3 regions of the Streptomyces sp. NPDC048442 genome follow, and region 3 is predicted to be linked to each of the others. Evidence: riboswitches for the same ligand, from Rfam matches in the RefSeq annotation. Region 3 holds a riboswitch; each other region holds the start of a gene.

Evidence for each region. Region 3 has a riboswitch for cobalamin ahead of AB0D18_RS19505 (iron ABC transporter permease). Riboswitches for the same ligand answer to the same signal wherever they lie in the genome.
Region 1: it holds a riboswitch for cobalamin, as region 3 does, so the genes downstream of both, cobN (cobaltochelatase subunit CobN) here and AB0D18_RS19505 (iron ABC transporter permease) in region 3, are expected to answer to the same signal.
Region 2: it holds a riboswitch for cobalamin, as region 3 does, so the genes downstream of both, AB0D18_RS02890 (CbtB-domain containing protein) here and AB0D18_RS19505 (iron ABC transporter permease) in region 3, are expected to answer to the same signal.

Annotation. Positions count from the first base shown of each region.
Region 1 is NZ_JBEZKB010000011.1:218,053-223,450, forward strand. It holds gene cobN (cobaltochelatase subunit CobN) at 1-3,224, opposite strand, end outside; cobalamin riboswitch at 3,301-3,428, opposite strand; gene AB0D18_RS19205 (hypothetical protein) at 3,506-4,879, shown strand; gene AB0D18_RS19210 (precorrin-8X methylmutase) at 4,987-5,398, shown strand, end outside.
Region 2 is NZ_JBEZKB010000001.1:603,993-609,390, forward strand. It holds gene AB0D18_RS02880 (GAF and ANTAR domain-containing protein) at 1-158, shown strand, start outside; gene AB0D18_RS02885 (GAF and ANTAR domain-containing protein) at 217-1,044, shown strand; cobalamin riboswitch at 1,343-1,505, shown strand; gene AB0D18_RS02890 (CbtB-domain containing protein) at 1,540-1,758, shown strand; gene AB0D18_RS02895 (CbtA family protein) at 1,776-2,606, shown strand; gene AB0D18_RS02900 (class F sortase) at 2,573-3,268, opposite strand; gene AB0D18_RS02905 (hypothetical protein) at 3,373-3,924, opposite strand; gene AB0D18_RS02910 (HAD-IIA family hydrolase) at 4,039-4,818, opposite strand; gene AB0D18_RS02915 (alkaline phosphatase family protein) at 4,910-5,398, opposite strand, start outside.
Region 3 is NZ_JBEZKB010000012.1:58,403-63,800, reverse strand. It holds gene AB0D18_RS19530 (nucleotide sugar dehydrogenase) at 1-194, shown strand, start outside; gene AB0D18_RS19525 (NAD-dependent epimerase/dehydratase family protein) at 233-1,273, shown strand; gene AB0D18_RS19520 (glycosyltransferase family 4 protein) at 1,270-2,310, shown strand; gene AB0D18_RS19515 (hypothetical protein) at 2,347-2,607, opposite strand; gene AB0D18_RS19510 (hypothetical protein) at 2,584-2,937, shown strand; cobalamin riboswitch at 2,910-3,053, shown strand; gene AB0D18_RS19505 (iron ABC transporter permease) at 3,267-4,289, shown strand; gene AB0D18_RS19500 (ABC transporter ATP-binding protein) at 4,289-5,068, shown strand; gene AB0D18_RS19495 (ABC transporter substrate-binding protein) at 5,083-5,398, shown strand, end outside.

The DNA.
Region 1 (5,398 bases), on a different contig from region 3:
CGGGTACGGACCGTCTCGGGGCGGGTGGAGTCGCCGATGTACGCCTGGGGAGCCTTGCCCTTGAGCGCGCGGACGGTGGCGACCATGCCGCCGTGGTACTGGAAGTAGTCGTCCGAGTCGGCGATGTCGTGTTCGCGGGTGTCGGTGTTCTTGGCCGCGACCTCGATGCGCTTGTACGCCGTTTCCATCTCCTCGCGGGCCGGGCGGCCGTCGAGTTCGCGGCCGTAGGCGTAGCCGCCCCAGACCGTGTAGACCTCGGCGAGGTCGGCGTCGGTGCGCCAGTCGCGGGAGTCGATCAGCTGGAGGAGGCCCGCGCCGTACGTGCCGGGGCGGGAGCCGAAGATGCGGGTGGTGGCGCGGCGTTCGTCGCCGTGTTCGGCGAGGTCGGCCTGGGTGTGGGCGCGTACGTAGTTGATGTCGTCGGGCTCCTCCAGGGACGCGGCGAGGCGGACCGCGTCGTCGAGGAGGCCGATGGTGTGCGGGAACGCGTCGCGGAAGAAGCCCGAGATGCGCAGGGTGACGTCGATGCGGGGGCGGCCGAGTTCGGCGGTCGGGATCGCTTCGAGGCCGGTGACGCGGCGCGAGGCGTCGTCCCAGACGGGGCGGACGCCGAGGAGCGCGAAGGCTTCTGCGATGTCGTCGCCGGCCGTGCGCATGGCGCTCGTACCCCAGAGGGAGAGGCCGACGGAGGTGGGCCACTCGCCGTTGTCGGCCCTGTACCGCTCCACGAGGGAGTCGGCGAGGGCCTGGCCGGTCTCCCAGGCGAGCTTGGAGGGCACGGCCTTGGGGTCGACGGAGTAGAAGTTGCGGCCGGTCGGCAGGACGTTGACGAGGCCGCGGAGCGGGGATCCCGAGGGGCCTGCCGGGACGAAGCCGCCGTTCAACGCGTGGACGGCGTGGGTGAGTTCGTCGGTGGTGGCGGCCAGGCGCGGGACGACCTCGCGGGCGGCGAAGTCGAGGATGTCGGCGACCGACTGCGGCTGGCCGGCAGCGACGCCGGCGACTGCGGACGGGTCCCAGTCGGCGTCCTCCATCGCCTGTACGAGGGTCCTGGCCTGCTCCTCGATCTCGTCGGCGGCGGTGCGCCGCGCGGCGGACTCGTCGAGGCCGAGGGCCTCGCGCAGGCCGGGCAGGGACGCGGTGCCGCCCCAGATCTGGCGGGCGCGCAGGATCGCCAGGACCAGGTTGACGCGGGCGGCTCCGGCGGGGGCGCCGCCGAGTACGTGCAGGCCGTCGCGGATCTGGACGTCCTTGATCTCGCAGAGCCAGCCGTCGAGATGCATGATGAACTCGTCGAAGCCCTCGTCCTCGGGGCGGTCCTGCAGCCCCAGGTCGTGGTCGAGCTTCGCGGCCTGGATGAGCGTCCAGATCTGGGCGCGGATCGCGGGCAGCTTCGCCGGGTCCATGGACGCGATCTGGGCGTGCTCGTCGAGGAGTTGTTCCAGGCGGGCGATGTCGCCGTAGCTGTCGGCGCGGGCCATCGGCGGCACCAGGTGGTCGACGAGGGTGGCGTGCACGCGGCGCTTGGCCTGGGTGCCCTCGCCCGGGTCGTTGACCAGGAACGGGTAGATGAGGGGGATGTCGCCGAGGGCGGCGTCGGGGCCGCAGGCGGCGGAGAGTCCGGCGTTCTTGCCGGGCAGCCACTCCAGGTTGCCGTGCTTGCCGAGGTGGATCATCGCGTCGGCGCCGAAGCCGTTGTCGGCGGCGGACGCGGCGATCCAGCGGTAGGCGGCCAGGTAGTGGTGGGACGGCGGCAGATCGGGGTCGTGGTAGATCGCGATCGGGTTCTCGCCGAAGCCGCGCGGCGGCTGGATGAGGATGAGCAGGTTGCCGAACCGCAGGGCGGCCAGCACGATGTCGCCCTCCGGGTTGGCGGAGCGGTCGACGAACATCTCGCCGGGTGCCTGGCCCCAGTGCTGGTCGACGGAGTCGCGGAGCTCGGCGGGCAGGGTCGCGAACCAGCGCCGGTAGTCGGCGGCCGGGATGCGGACCGGGTTGCGGGCCAGCTGCTCCTCGGTGAGCCATTCCTGGTCGTGGCCGCCGGCCTCGATGAGCGCGTAGATCAGTTCGTCGCCGTCGCCGGAGACGAGGCCGGGGATCTCCTTGGTACCGAAGTCGTAGCCCTCCTCCTTGAGGCGGCGGAGCAGGGCGATGGCGCTGGCGGGGGTGTCGAGGCCGACCGCGTTGCCGATCCGGGAGTGCTTCGTCGGGTACGCGGAGAGGACGAGGGCGATGCGCTTGTCGGCGTTGGGGATGTGCCGAAGTCGTGCGTGGCGTACGGCGATTCCGGCGACGCGGGCGGCGCGCTCGGTGTCGGCGACGTACGCGGGCAGGCCGTCCTCGTCGATCTCCTTGAAGGAGAACGGGACGGTGATCAGGCGGCCGTCGAACTCGGGGACGGCGATCTGGCTGGCCGCGTCGAGCGGCGAGACGCCCTCGTCGTTGTCCTCCCAGTCGCTGCGCGAACTGGTCAGGCAGAGCGCCTGGAGGATGGGGATGTCGAGGCCGGTGAGGGCGCCCGCGTCCCAGGACTCGTCGTCGCCGCCGGCCGATGCCTCGGCGGGGCGGGTGCCGCCCGCGGCGAGGACGGTGGTGACGATGGCGTCGGCGGCCCTCAGTGCGTCGATGAGTTCGGGCTCGGGGGTGCGCAGCGAGGCGACGTACAGCGGCAGCGGCCGGGCTCCGGCGGCCTCGATCTCGCCGCACAGGGCGTCGATGAAGGCGGTGTTGCCGCTCATGTGGTGGGCGCGGTAGTAGAGGACCGCGACGGTCGGTCCCTCGACCTCGCGGGCCGTGCGCTCCAGCGGCCCCCATGAGGGTGCGGGTGCGGGCGACTCGAAGCCGTGGCCGGTGAGCAGGACGGTGTCGGAGAGGAACCGGGCGAGCTGCTCCAGGTTGGCGGGGCCGCCGTGCGCCAGGTAGGCGTGGGCCTCGGCGGCGATGCCGACGGGGACGGTGGAGGCTGCCATCAGCTGGGCGTCCGGGGCCTGTTCACCGGTGAGGACGACGACGGGGCGGCCGGTGGCGAGGACCTGGTCGAGGCCGTCCTGCCAGGCGCGGACACCGCCGAGGAGGCGCACGACGACGAGGTCGGTGCCGTCGAGGAGCTCGGGGAGGTCGGACAGCGGGAGCCGGGAGGGGTTGGCGTAGCGGTAGCTGACCGGGCCGTCCGAGGAACGGGCACTGAGCAGGTCGGTGTCGGACGTCGACAGGAGCAGGATCATGCGGCGTCGGGCCTTCCTCGGGGTGTCCACGCCCCGGGCGGTGATCGTCGATGGATTCCCCCGCCCGGCCGGAGCCGGGAGCTTGGGGAAAGGAGTTCCTGACTCGTCCGGCCGGTGGGCCGGACTCACAGTGGCGGGACCGCGCCGGAATCGCACCGGGCTTCCTCCTCTGTCGCCTTCGGTGGCGACAACGGGCCCGAAGGCCCGCCACCAGGCATATTAGGGCCCCGGGTCAAGGCGGCGGCACCCGGTTGTCGAACGGCGGCCGGGTGCGGGTCGGTATGCTCGCCGCCATGTCCCCACCTGCCATTTCGCCGCTGCCCGCGGGAGAGAGCTCTGCCAGGACCCGTGGTGACGCGTGCCCGGGGTCCCTGCGGCTGCACCGCGCGGACGACGGGGCGCTGGCGCGGGTGCGCGTGCCCGGTGGCGTGCTGGCCGCGGGACAGGCCGATGCGCTCGGTGAGTTGGCCGGGCGGTGGGGCGATGGTGACATTCACCTCACTTCCCGCGGCAATGTGCAGCTGCGCGCCCTGACGGCGGACTGCGGCGGCGAACTGGCCCGGGTGCTGGGCGGATCGGGGCTGCTGCCCTCCGAACGGCACGAGCGGGTACGGAACATCGTGGCCTCTCCCCTGTCGGGACTCGACAACTTGGGGCGGGCCGACGTCGGTCCGTGGCTGTCGGAGCTCGACGGGCTGCTGTGCGGGAGCGACCGGGCGGCGGCGCTGTCGGGGCGGTTCCTGTTCGCTCTCGACGACGGCCGCGGCGACGTGGACGCACTGGGCGGCGACGTGACGCTGCTGGCGCGGGGCGGCGACAGGCTGCCGGCGCAAGGCGGCGACGGGGAACTCCCGGCTCACGACGGCGACCGGGCGCTGCTGCGCATGGGTACGGCGCGGGAGGCGGTGCTCGTCCCGTACGGACAGGCGGCGCGGGCCGCGCTGGTCGCCGCCGAAACGTTCCTCGACAGTGCGCCGGACGCGGGCACCTGGCGGGTGGCCGATCTGCCCGACGGCGCCGACGCGCTCCTCATGGAGGTGGTACGGGCGCTGCGGTCGGCCGGTGTCGGCGCGGAGCTCGCTCCGAGCCCCCCACGGCCCCGTGCGGCGGCGGCTCCCGGGCCCGGCATCGTGACCGGGGCGGGGCGTGCCACCGCGGCCCTGTCCGTGGGCGTGCCCCTCGGGCGTATCACCGCGGCACAGTGGCGGCTGCTGGCGGACACCGCCGGGCAGCACGGTGACGGGACGCTGCGGCTGACCCCGTGGCGCGGCGTCGTCGTGCCCGGGGTCGCCCCGGAACGGGCCGCCGGTGCGCTGCACGCGCTGGGCGAAGCCGGTCTGGTCATCGGGGCGGACTCGCCCTGGACCGGTGTCGGCGCCTGCATCGGCCGGCCCGGCTGTGCGAAGTCCCTCTCCGACGTACGGGCCCTGGCGGGGGCCGCTGTGGGACCTGTCGGGGCGCTTCCTGTCTACTGGTCCGGGTGTGCGCGCCGGTGCGGGCATCCGCACGGTGACCGGGTCGACGTGGTCGCCACAGCCGAGGGCCACGAGGTCGCCGTCGTAAGGGGCAGTATCCGCGACGAGCCGGTCCTCGTTCCCGGAGGTTCGCACGCGTTGTCCGCCACGGTGGCGGCCGCTCGCGGGACGCGGGACTGACACCGCTGCACCGCCTGCACCACCCTTCCGATCCATCACGTCCGTATCCGCAATCCGTAACCGCATCCGCATCCGCATCCGCATCCGCAGAAGAGAGCGACAGCACAGTGCATCAGTACGAGAAGGACGGACCGGCGATCTACCGCCAGTCCTTCGCCACGATCCGCGCCGAGGCGGACCTGGCGGGCCTGCCCGCCGACGTCAGCCAGGTCGCGGTCCGTATGATCCACGCCTGCGGCATGGTCGACCTCGTGCAGGACCTCGTGTTCAGCCCGAACGTGGTGGCCGACGCCAGGGCCGCGCTGCGGGCCGGTGCGCCCATCCTGTGCGACGTGCAGATGGTCGCCAGCGGCGTCACCCGCAAGCGGCTGCCCGCGGACAACGACGTGCTGTGCACGCTGTCCGACCCCTCGGTGCCCGCCCTCGCGAAGGAGCTCGGCACGACCCGCAGCGCCGCCGCGATGGAGCTGTGGCGCGACCGTCTCGAAGGCTCCGTCGTCGCCGTCGGCAACGCGCCGA
Region 2 (5,398 bases), on a different contig from region 3:
GCGTGCCCCCCGCGGCGGCCCTGGTACGGCTGCGGGCTTATGCGTACGCCGCCGAAGCGCCCATCCTGGAAGTAGCCAGGGATGTGGTGGCGCGGCGGCTGCGCTTCACCTCCGACGGGGCGCTGCGCGACGGCGACGGATCGGAATCGACACGATGACTCATGGGAAGCGCCCCGGGCGCCCCGCCCGGCAGCATGACAGATGTGGGTGACAGGCATGGACAGCAACGTGCGCGAACAGAAGATCGCGACGGCTTTCGTCGAGCTGGCCGACACTCTGGTCGACGACTTCGACGTGATCGAGTTTCTGCAACGGCTGGCCGTCCGCTGCGTCGAGCTGCTCGATGTGTCGGCCGCCGGGCTGATGCTGGTCAACCAGCGCGGCCAGCTGCAGACCGCGGCGTCGTCCGACGAGCGCGCCTGGCTGCTCGACCTGCTGGAGATCCAGCACCAGGAGGGCCCCTGCCTGGACTGCTTCCACAGCCGTACGACCGTTCTGCCGGTCTCCCTGGACACCGCGGAGATCCTGGAGCGCTGGCCGGTGTTCGCTCCGCGCGCCCGGGAGTACGGCTTCCACGCCACGTACGCGATCCCGCTGCGGCTGCGCGACACGGTGATCGGCGCCCTCAACCTGTTCGTCACCACGCCCCGGCTGGAGCTGGGGCCCGGTGACGTGGAGCTGGCGCAGGCCCTCGCGGACGCCGCGACCATCGGCATCCTCCAGCAGCGCACCATCCGGCAGAGCGAGCTGCTCACCGGGCAGCTCCAGTCGGCGCTGACCAGCCGGGTGCGCCTGGAGCAGGCCAAGGGGATGCTCGCCGAGCGGTGGGCGGTCTCGGTGGACGAAGCGTTCGCCGGGATGCGGTCGTACGCACGCCGGAATCAGCTGGCGCTGTCGGAGGTGGCGCTGGAGCTGGTACAGGGGACGCTGGACTCGGAGGCGGTCCGTGCGAAGCCGCGTACGGAACCCCGCAAGGAATCCCGTAAGGAGTCCCGCGGGACGCCCCGCACCCAGGACAAGAGCGGAGAAAACGGTTCTCGCTGACGCGGTGGGGACAACTGGGGCTACACCCGCAGCGACTTTGCTGTGACATTGCGTCAATTCCCCTATGGAGAACGGAGCTTGAGCCCTCTAGAGTGGGAGGGCGGCCCCAGCCCCCGGCCCGCAGTTCCGAGTTGGTTTCTCCAGAACCTCCCGCGACGGCGCCGGGCTTCTCCCGCAGTTCGTGCGCGCGCGGTCGAGGACCGGCCCGGCCGACGGCTCCGGGGGGAGCGAGCAGTCGGCCGGGCCAGGTGCTTCTCACGCCCCCCTGAGCGTTCTCGCGCCCCCCTGGGGCGTATTGACAGTGCACTGCCAGGCTGGGACTCTCCGGAGGACAACTCCACACTTCGAGGCGACGGTAAGCAGGAACTCCGGTGCGATTCCGGGGCGGTCCCGCCACTGTGACCACAGCTGCCGCATGCGGCTGTGGGAGTCAGGAACTGACCCGTCGTCCTCCTGCCATGGGGCGTGGAAACCCCAGAAGGAGGCTCACCCGACATGTCCGTGTCTGCCCAGCAGTCCGCACAGACCACCGACCTGGCTGCCGCGACCACCCGCACCCGGGATCTGATGATCCTGGCCGCCGCGGTGATCGTGGCCCTGATCGCGCTGTACGCCGTGTTCATGGACAACGGCCACATCATCTCCGCGACCGGCAGCTACCTGCACGAGTTCTCGCACGACGGCCGGCACCTCTTCGGTGCCCCTTGCCACTGATCGGGGCCGTACGCACCATGAACAACCCGAGTCCCGTACTTCCCCTGCTCGGCCGCGGTCTCGCGGCGGGCGGGGCCGCAGGCCTGGTCACCGGCCTGTTCTCGCTGCTGCTCGCCGAACCCGTGATGGACAGGGCGATCGTCCTCGAAGAGGCGCGTTCGGCCAAGGCGGAGGCGGCGGAGCACGCGCACGCGGCGGCGGGCGCCGTCGCGGAGCACCACGAGGAACTGTTCTCCCGCTCCCAGCAGCACTTCGGCCTGGTCGTCACGGCCGTCGTCGCCGGCCTGGCCCTGGGCGCGCTGTTCGCGGTCGCCTATGCGCTGGTGCACCGCCGTACCGGCTTCCTCGTACGGGCGTGGCCGCGGGCCCTCGCGTTCTGCGCCGCCGCGTTCGTCGCGGTCGCGCTGCTGCCGGGGCTGCGTTACCCGGCAGCCCCGCCCGGCGTCGGCGACGCCAACACCGTCGGCGAGCGCCAGACGCTGTGGCTGGCCGCCGTCGTCATCTCGGTCCTGGGCATGCTGCTGGCCTGGCAGGTGTACGTACGCCTGGCGGGCAAGGCGGACCCGGTGCGGCACGGGGCGGTGTTCCTGATCGGGGCGGCCACCCTCGCCGTACTGTTCCTGCTGCCCGGCAATCCGGACGAAGTCCCCGTACCCGCAACGCTGTTGTGGGACTTCCGGGTGCTGTCGCTCGGGTCGCAGGTGCTGCTGTGGGCCGTGTTCGCGGCGGTCTTCGGCGGTCTTGGGCTGCGTGCCACGAAGCGGGCCGGATCACCCGCCCCCGCTCGGGCCGCGTCCTCTCAGGCTGCGTCTTCTCAAGACTCGGCACCGGCGACCGCCGGGGCCTGAGTGACGCCCGTCAGATAGGCGGAGACGACCACATTGGCCGTGTAGGAGCGGGCGTTGTGGTCGTACGTACCGCCGCAGGTGATCAGGCGCAGCTCGGCGCGGCCGTCCTCGCGGGGTCCGTAGACCTTCTTCGCGTCGAACTTGTCGCGGCTGAAGACCTGGACGTCTTCGACGGTGAACTCGGTGACTGTTCCGTCCGCCCCGGTGATCTTGATCTTTTCGCCGGGACGGGCGGAGCTGAGGCCGTAGAACACGGCCGGTTTGCTCCTGGTGTCGACGTGCCCCACGAACAGGGCGACTCCGCTCGCTCCGGGGCGGGTGCCGTTCCGGTACCAGCCGACCTCGCGCGGCTGCTCGTACGGCGGCGGGTCGACCGCACCTCCGGCGTCGAGTCCGCGCGCGCTGACCGGCGCTTTGATGCCGAGCGAGGGGACGTCGAGGCGGCCGGGGCGTACGCCCGTGACCGGTTCGTGCGCGTCGGGCAGTTCGACCTGCAGCAGTGGGCGTCCCACCGCGGCCACGTCACCGGTGGTCGGAGCGGCGTTGCCGCTCGGGCCGTTGGTGAGGTCGCGGCCCCACAGCCACAGTCCTAGGAGCAGCACCGCCCAGGCGATGCCGGTGAGCATCCGGCCTTTGCCGGAAGCGGTCTGGTCGGAGCTCATTGCTGCGGGGCTCCCTTCGGGCGGGTTTGTTGCCTTCGTGCGGGTTCGTTGTGGCTGGTCGCGCCCACGCGGCGGAGCCGCAGATTCGACACAGCCCCGCGCCCCTAAAGGCGCTTGCGGCGGCGGGCCGAGCGGCCGGCGATGGCGATGGCGGCGGCGGCCGCGAGGCCGAGGCCGATCAGGGTGTGCGAGGTGCCGGGGCCGTCGGACTCTGCAGCCAGGGCGGTGCCGCCGCCGCCCGCGCGGACGGGGGCGGTCGGTTCGGTCCTGTGGTGGACGACGGTGACGTTGCCGCTGGCGCTGCCGTCGCCGTCCTCGCACTTGACGTGGATGCCGTAGTCGCGCCCCTGGGCGTCGGAGCGGATGCGCGCCTCGGCGAACAGGCCGCCGTCGGCCGCGGGGTTGAAGTACGCGGGCGAGGAGAACGCCTCCGACGTGCCGACGGCCTTCTTGCCGTTGCAGATGTGGACCCGCAGATCCACTTCCCCGCCGGCCGCGATGGTGGACGGGGTGACGGTGACGTTGCGGTTCTCTTCGTTGTTGGTGACGGTGACCGGCGCGGGGACGGCCGGTACTGCGGCGAGGGCGGCGGGCGCGGGGACGAGTACCGCCGCGAGTGCCGCACCCGCACACAGAGTGAGATGCGATGAGCGCATGGTGAACCTCCTGGTACTTCGAAGATTCACCCGTACGCGAGGTTCCGCATCCGCAGGGGCCCGTCACTGCGCCGTACGGGCCCCTGCGGCGTCGTCGGAGCCGTCAGATGCGCGTCAGATGCGCTCGACCAGGTCCGCGATCGAGTCGACGACGGTGGACGGCCGGAACGGGTACCGGTCGATGTCGTCCTTGCCGGTCAGCCCGGTGAGCACCAGGAACGTCTCCATGCCCGCCTCCAGGCCGGCCAGCACGTCGGTGTCCATCCGGTCGCCGATCATGGCGCTGGACTCGGAGTGCGCGCCGATCGCGTTGAGGCCGGTGCGCATCATCAGCGGGTTGGGCTTGCCCGCGAAGTACGGGTCCTTGCCGGTCGCCTTGGTGATCAGCGCGGCGACCGCGCCGGTGGCGGGCAGCGGGCCCTCGGCGGAGGGGCCGGTCTCGTCGGGGTTGGTGCAGATGAAGCGGGCGCCGCCGTTGATCAGCCGGATCGCCTTGGTGAGGGCCTCGAAGCTGTACGTACGGGTCTCGCCGAGCACCACGTAGTCCGGCTCGTGGTCGGTGAGCACGTACCCGATGTCGTGCAGCGCGGTGGTCAGTCCTGCCTCGCCGATGACGTACGCGGTGCCGCCGGGGCGCTGGTCGTCCAGGAACCGGGCGGTGGCGAGCGCGGAGGTCCAGATGTTCTCCACCGGCACGTCCAGCCCCATCCGGGCGAGGCGTGCGTGCAGGTCACGGGCGGTGTAGATGGAGTTGTTGGTGAGTACCAGGAACGGCTTTCCGGTGTCCCGGAGCTTCCTGATGAAGGCGTCGGCACCGGGGATCGGGACGCCCTCGTGGATGAGGACTCCGTCCATGTCGGTGAGCCAGGATTCGATCGGCTTGCGCTCTGCCATCTGGTGGGACTCCCGCCGTGCGTACACATGAAGACAAGGGGCGCGCACAACCCTGTGCACGCCCCCAGCCTAATGTGAGTAAGCCCCAACCTCAGGCGGTGATGTGGACGCCGTCGATCGTCCAGTACCAGTTGTTGCCGCCGGTGTAGCGGAAGCGGACCTGGGCGGTGGTGGCCCCGGCCGGGACCTGGAGCACAATCGTCTCGACCCGGGACGAGGCGTTCGCCGTGTACGTCTTCACGACGGCCGGCGCCCCACCCCCGTACGAGACGAGGACCTCGGCCTTCTGCGGGGCCTCGTGCCGGTAGTACGAGGTGTACGTGAGCGTGGCCGGGCGGCCCGCCTGTACCGGGAACGCCGGGCTGACCAGCGTCGAATCGAAGGTCCCGGTGCACGCCTTGTCGGACCACTCGTCGCCGTCGCACACCGCGAAGACGCCCCGGGCGCGGACGTTGAGCTCGCGCTCCTGGCCCTTCTCGGCCTTGGTCCAGAACTCGTCGGTGGTGAAGGACCAGCCGCGCCACTCGGTGACGCCGCCGGTGCCCATCCTCGCGTTGTCGACCGACCAGCCGGCGGGCGC
Region 3 (5,398 bases):
GCGCGCACCTGGTCGTCATCGGCACCAACCACAAGTCGTACGCCGAACTCTCGCTGCACTGGCTCTCCGAACGGATGGCGAGCCCGGGCATCGTGTACGACGCCTGGGCGGTGCACGCCCACGACCGTGCGGCGCTCAGCGGCGAAGTGGAGTACCTCGCCTTCGGCGAGGGCCGGTTGGCGCGGTCGTCGTGACGCGGCCGGCCGGACGGGACCGAGAGACAGTGAACGCGGTGCACGAGAAGGGAAACAACGTGAAGGTCCTGGTGACGGGAGCGGCCGGCTTCCTCGGCGGGTACGTCGTCGAAGAACTGCTGGCACGCGGCTGTACGGTCGTCGGCCTCGACAACCTCTCCAAGTACGGACAGCCCGCCCGCACGCCCCCCGTGCACGAGCGCTTCACCAGCGTGGTCGGCGACGCGGCGGACAAGGACCTGCTGTACGAACTGTCCGAGGACTGCGACCACTTCATCGCCAACGCGGCCCTGATCGGCGGCGTGAGGTACATGAAGGACCTCGCCTACGACATCCTGGCCACCAACAACCAGCTGGTCGGCGCGGCGGCCGAGGTCGGCATGAGGCGGCACGGCGAAAAGCTCCGCAAGGTCACCTACGTCAGCTCCTCCATGGTGTACGAGGGCCACGCGGGCAGCGGATTCCGGGAGGGCGACGAGCGGGTCGTGGCGCCGCCCGCCACCGCCTACGGATTCCAGAAGCTGGCCGTCGAGTACTACGCCAGGGCGGCCTGGTCCCAGTACGGCCTGCCGTACACCATCGTCCGCCCGTTCAACTGCGTCGGCGCGGGCGAGCGGCACGCCACGCACGGCAGCACCTCTTCCGGCGAGCAGCAGCACATGGTGCGCGGGCACGTCATCCCCGACTTCGTCGAGCGGGCGCTGCGACGGGAGAACCCGTTCCGCATCCTCGGCGACGGACGCCAGTTCCGCACCTTCACCCACGCCAAGGACATGGCCCGCGGCATCGTCCTGGCCATGGAGTCTCAGGCCGCGCACAACGAGGACTTCAACCTCTCCGGACAGCACGGGTGCACCATCGCCGAACTCGCCGAGTTCGTCTGGAACCGGGTCAACCCCGGAGAGCCGCTGGTGCTCCGGCACGAGGAGGCCTTCCCCGACGACGTGCGCGTCCGCAAGCCCGACACCCGGAAGGCCGCGGAGGTGCTGGGCTTCACCGCCGACACCCCGCTCGGCGTCATGGTGGACGAGGTCCTCGCATGGGTGCGCGAGAGCGAACTCACGGTGGTCGACCGGTGAGCAGATCGGTCAACCTGGCGGGGGAGTTCTACGTGCACGACGGCTACGCGGGCATCTCCGAATACATCGTCGTCGGCCTCAGCAGGCTCGGGGTCCGGGTCAACCTGGTCCCGTTCAAACTGGAGAAGGCCGGGCTGTCCCCGGAAATGCTCGACGTCGTGGCGGCGTCCAGGGGGCTCGAACCGGGCCCGCTGCTCTTCAACTCGTGGGTGCGGCCGGAGCTCGAACGCTTCGCTTCGCGCCCGCACCTGATCCATACGATGTGGGAGTCGAGCCGGCTGCCCGCGAGCTGGGTCGGACCGCTCAACCGCGCACGGGCCCTGATGGTGCCGACCAGGTTCGTCGCCGACATGTTCCGCGCCAGCGGGATCACCGTGCCCATCGAGGTCACCCCGGACGGCGTCGACGCCGACGTGTACCCCTGGGTGGCGCGCCCCGAGCGCGCGGGCATCACCACGCTGGTCGTCGGCACGGTCGTACCGCGCAAGCACGTCGCCCAGGCGGTGGACGCCTGGCGACTGGCCTTCGACGGCGATCCGACCGCCCGCCTGGTGATCAAGGCGCGCTTCGGCGCCGAGGGGCGCGGCGGCCTGACCTCACAGGACCCCCGCGTCACGATCGTGGACGAGAACGAGCCGACCCGCGGCATCCTGCACTGGTACGAGCGGGCCGACGTGCTGCTCGCGCTGGGCAGCGAGGGCTTCGGGCTGCCCCTGATCGAGGGCATGGCGACCGGTCTGCCCGTGGTCGCGCTGTCGTCCGAGGGGCAGGGCGACGTCTGCCGGGACGCGGGCGACCTCGTACTGGCCGTACCGCCGTCGCACTGGGAGGACGTGTACGAACCGCACTTGGGGCACTGCGGAGTACGCGGTGTCCCCGACGTCGCGGCGACGGCCCGGCGCCTGCGCTGGGTGGCGGCCCACCGCGACGAGGCCCGCGCACTCGGCCGGGCCGCGTCCGACTGGGCCCACAAGGAACGCGACATCTGGCAGAAGCCGAAGGCGATGCTCGACGTGCTGGAGCGCTACGGGGACTGAGCGGGCCGCCTGGACCGCCCGCTCCCGCGCGGCGGGTCAGATGGCTTTCGCTTGCTGCGCGAGTGCGGCGACTCCCTCGGTGAGGAGGGTGAGCGAGAACTCGAACCGGGCGTCGGGGGAAGGGAACTTGAGCCCGCCGAGACGGCTCGGATACGGCAGCTCCACGTCCGTCTCCGCGCCCGTTCCCGCCGTGTCCGTTTCGGCCGCCGGGTGCAGCCAGGACGGTCGCAGGTGTTCCAGGTCCGCGGGGCCCAGGTGGGCGGGCGGGCGGTCGTGCAGGACGTCCTGCAGCTCCACGCTGCCTCCCGCCGCCACCGCCGTACGGGCAAGGGGGTCAGCCAGTCGTTCGCGGCCGTGGCGGACGGCGTGCGGTACGTGCGGGGGCACCGGCTCCTCGTCGGCCTGCTCCTCATCGACGCCGCCTCGGTCTCCCCTGCGCTCGGCAACGCGGGCCTCGGCTTCCTCGCCGAACTCACCACCGCCCGCACCGCCGTGATCACCGGCGGCCTGGTCTGCGTCGCCGCGACGCTCGCCGTTGCCGCGGCCCTCCCCGCCCTCCGCCGTGCCACCCTCGCCGAGCCGTCCCGGGAGACCGCGGCTGCGGATACCGCCAGGTCGACGCGTTAAGCTGCAGACGCCCCGCGGGGGAAGTCCGGTGAGAGTCCGGCGCTGACCCGCAACGGTAGACGGAGTGGACTCAACGCTCCGTGAGCCCGATTACCCGCGGCGGTGAAGGCTCCTGTCAATTCGCCGTGGACTGCGAGAGGTGCTGCACAGGGCGCCCCGCGTCCCGGGCCGCTGCTTCCGGCGCGCAGCGCACGGCCCGAGGCGAAAGCGAACCGCCCGTGGCCACGTCCGTCGAACATCAGCCGACCGCAGAACACCAGCCGACCGCGTCCTCGCATGCGACCCCTGCCGGCGCCGGCGCCGGCCCCGCGCCGCCACGGCGCGCGTCCGTGCCGCTGCTCGTCGTCGTCCTGGGGGCCGCCCTCCTGCTCTCCCTGGTCTGCGGGGCGGGCATCGGGGCTTCCGGGCTCACCTGGGGCGAGGTGCTGCGGTACCTGTGGGCCGGGTTGAGCGGCGGGACCATATCCGCCGAGCAGGTTCCGGCGTACACCATCGTCTGGGAACTGCGCTTCCCGCGCGCCGTACTGGCCGCCGTCGTGGGGGCGGGTCTTTCCGGCATCGGCGTCGCCGTGCAGGCCATGGTGCGCAACGCACTGGCCGACCCGTTCGTCCTCGGCATCTCGTCGGGCGCGGCCGTCGGCGCCAACGCGGTGCTGCTCTTCGGGGCGCTCGGCGCGCTCGGCGTCTGGGCGCTGTCCGCCGCCGCCTTCGGCTCCGCGCTCCTCGCGATGACGCTGGTGTACGCGATCGCCCGCACGCCACGCGGGCTGACACCGCTGCGGCTCGTGCTGACGGGCACCGCGATGTACTACGGCTTCTCGGCGATCACCACCTTCATGGTCTTCGCCGCCGAACGCGGCGAGGCCGCCCGCTCCGCGATGATGTGGCTGCTCGGCAGCCTCGGCGGCGCCAACTGGGCCTCCGTACCGATCGCCGCCACCGCCGTACTGGCGGGCCTCACCCACCTCATGTGGTCGGCGCGCCGCCTCAACGCCCTCGCCATGGGCGACGAGACCGCCGCCTCGCTCGGCGTGGACGCGGGACGGCTGCGCAAGGAGCTGTTCCTGGTGACCGCGGCCGTCACGGGCGCCGTGGTCGCGGTCAGCGGGGCGATCGGCTTCGTCGGCCTGATGGTCCCGCACGCCGTACGCATGCTGGTCGGCGCCGACCACCGGCGGCTGCTCGCCGTCGCCCCGCTCATGGGCGCGGTCCTGCTGGTCTGGGTGGACATCCTGTCCCGCGCGGTGCTCGCCCCCGTCGAACTCCCGGTCGGCGTCCTCACCGCGGCCATCGGCGTGCCGTGCTTCGTGCTGCTGATGCGCCGCAACTCGTACAGCTTCGGAGGCGTGTGATGCGTATCGACATCGACGAACTGACCGTCGAGATCGCCGGGGCACGCCTCGTCGAGGACGTCACGCTGCACGCCGACGACGGGCAGCTCGTCGGGCTCGTCGGCCCCAACGGCAGCGGGAAGTCGACCCTGTTGCGCTGCGTCTACCGGGCGCTGCGTCCCGTCGGCGGAACCGTCCTCGTCGACGGCGACGACCTGCACGCGATGACCGCGCGCGAAGGCGCCAGGCGGCTGGCCGCGCTGCCCCAGGAAGCGGTCGCCGAGTTCGACTTCACTGTCTCCGAGGTCGTGGCGATGGGACGGCTGCCGCACCAGCGGTCGGTGGCCCGCACCACCGACGAGGACCGGCAGGTGTGCGAGACCGCGCTGGCCAGGGTCGGCGCCGCCCACCTCGCGGGACGCGGCTTCGTCACCCTCTCCGGCGGCGAGAAGCAGCGCGTCCTGATCGCCCGCGCGCTTGCCCAGCAGCCACGGGTGCTCGTCCTCGACGAGCCCACCAATCACCTCGACATCGCCCAGCAGCTCGACGTACTGGCCCTGGTGCGCGGCAGCGGCCTGACCGTGCTCACCGCACTGCACGACCTCAACCTCGCCGCCCTCCACTGCGATCTGCTGTACGTCATCGACGCGGGCCGGATCGTCGCCCACGGCGTCCCGCACGACGTGCTCACGCCCGAGCTGCTGGCCGAGGTCTTCGGCGTACGGGCGCACCGCGTGCCGCACCCCGAGTCCGGCGCCGTACAGCTGCTGTTCGACCGCCTCCTGCCCGCCACCCCGTAAGGAACCACGGCCCCATGCGCATACGACCCGCCGTCACCGTCGCCGCTTCCCTCGCCACCGTCGCTCTTACCGGCTGCGGCGCACAGGTCACGCCGGCCGCCGACGACAAGGCCGCCGGAAGCCACTACCCCGTCACCGTCGACAACTGCGGCGAGAAGAAGACCTACGCCAAGGCCCCGCAGCGCGTGGTCACCAACGACGTCGGCATCACCGAGATCATGTTCGCGCTCGGCCTCGAAAAGAACATGGCGGGCTTCGTGATGCCCGACGACAAGGGCGACCTCGACTCCGTGCCCTGGAAGGCCGGCTACAGCAAGGTCACATGGCTCT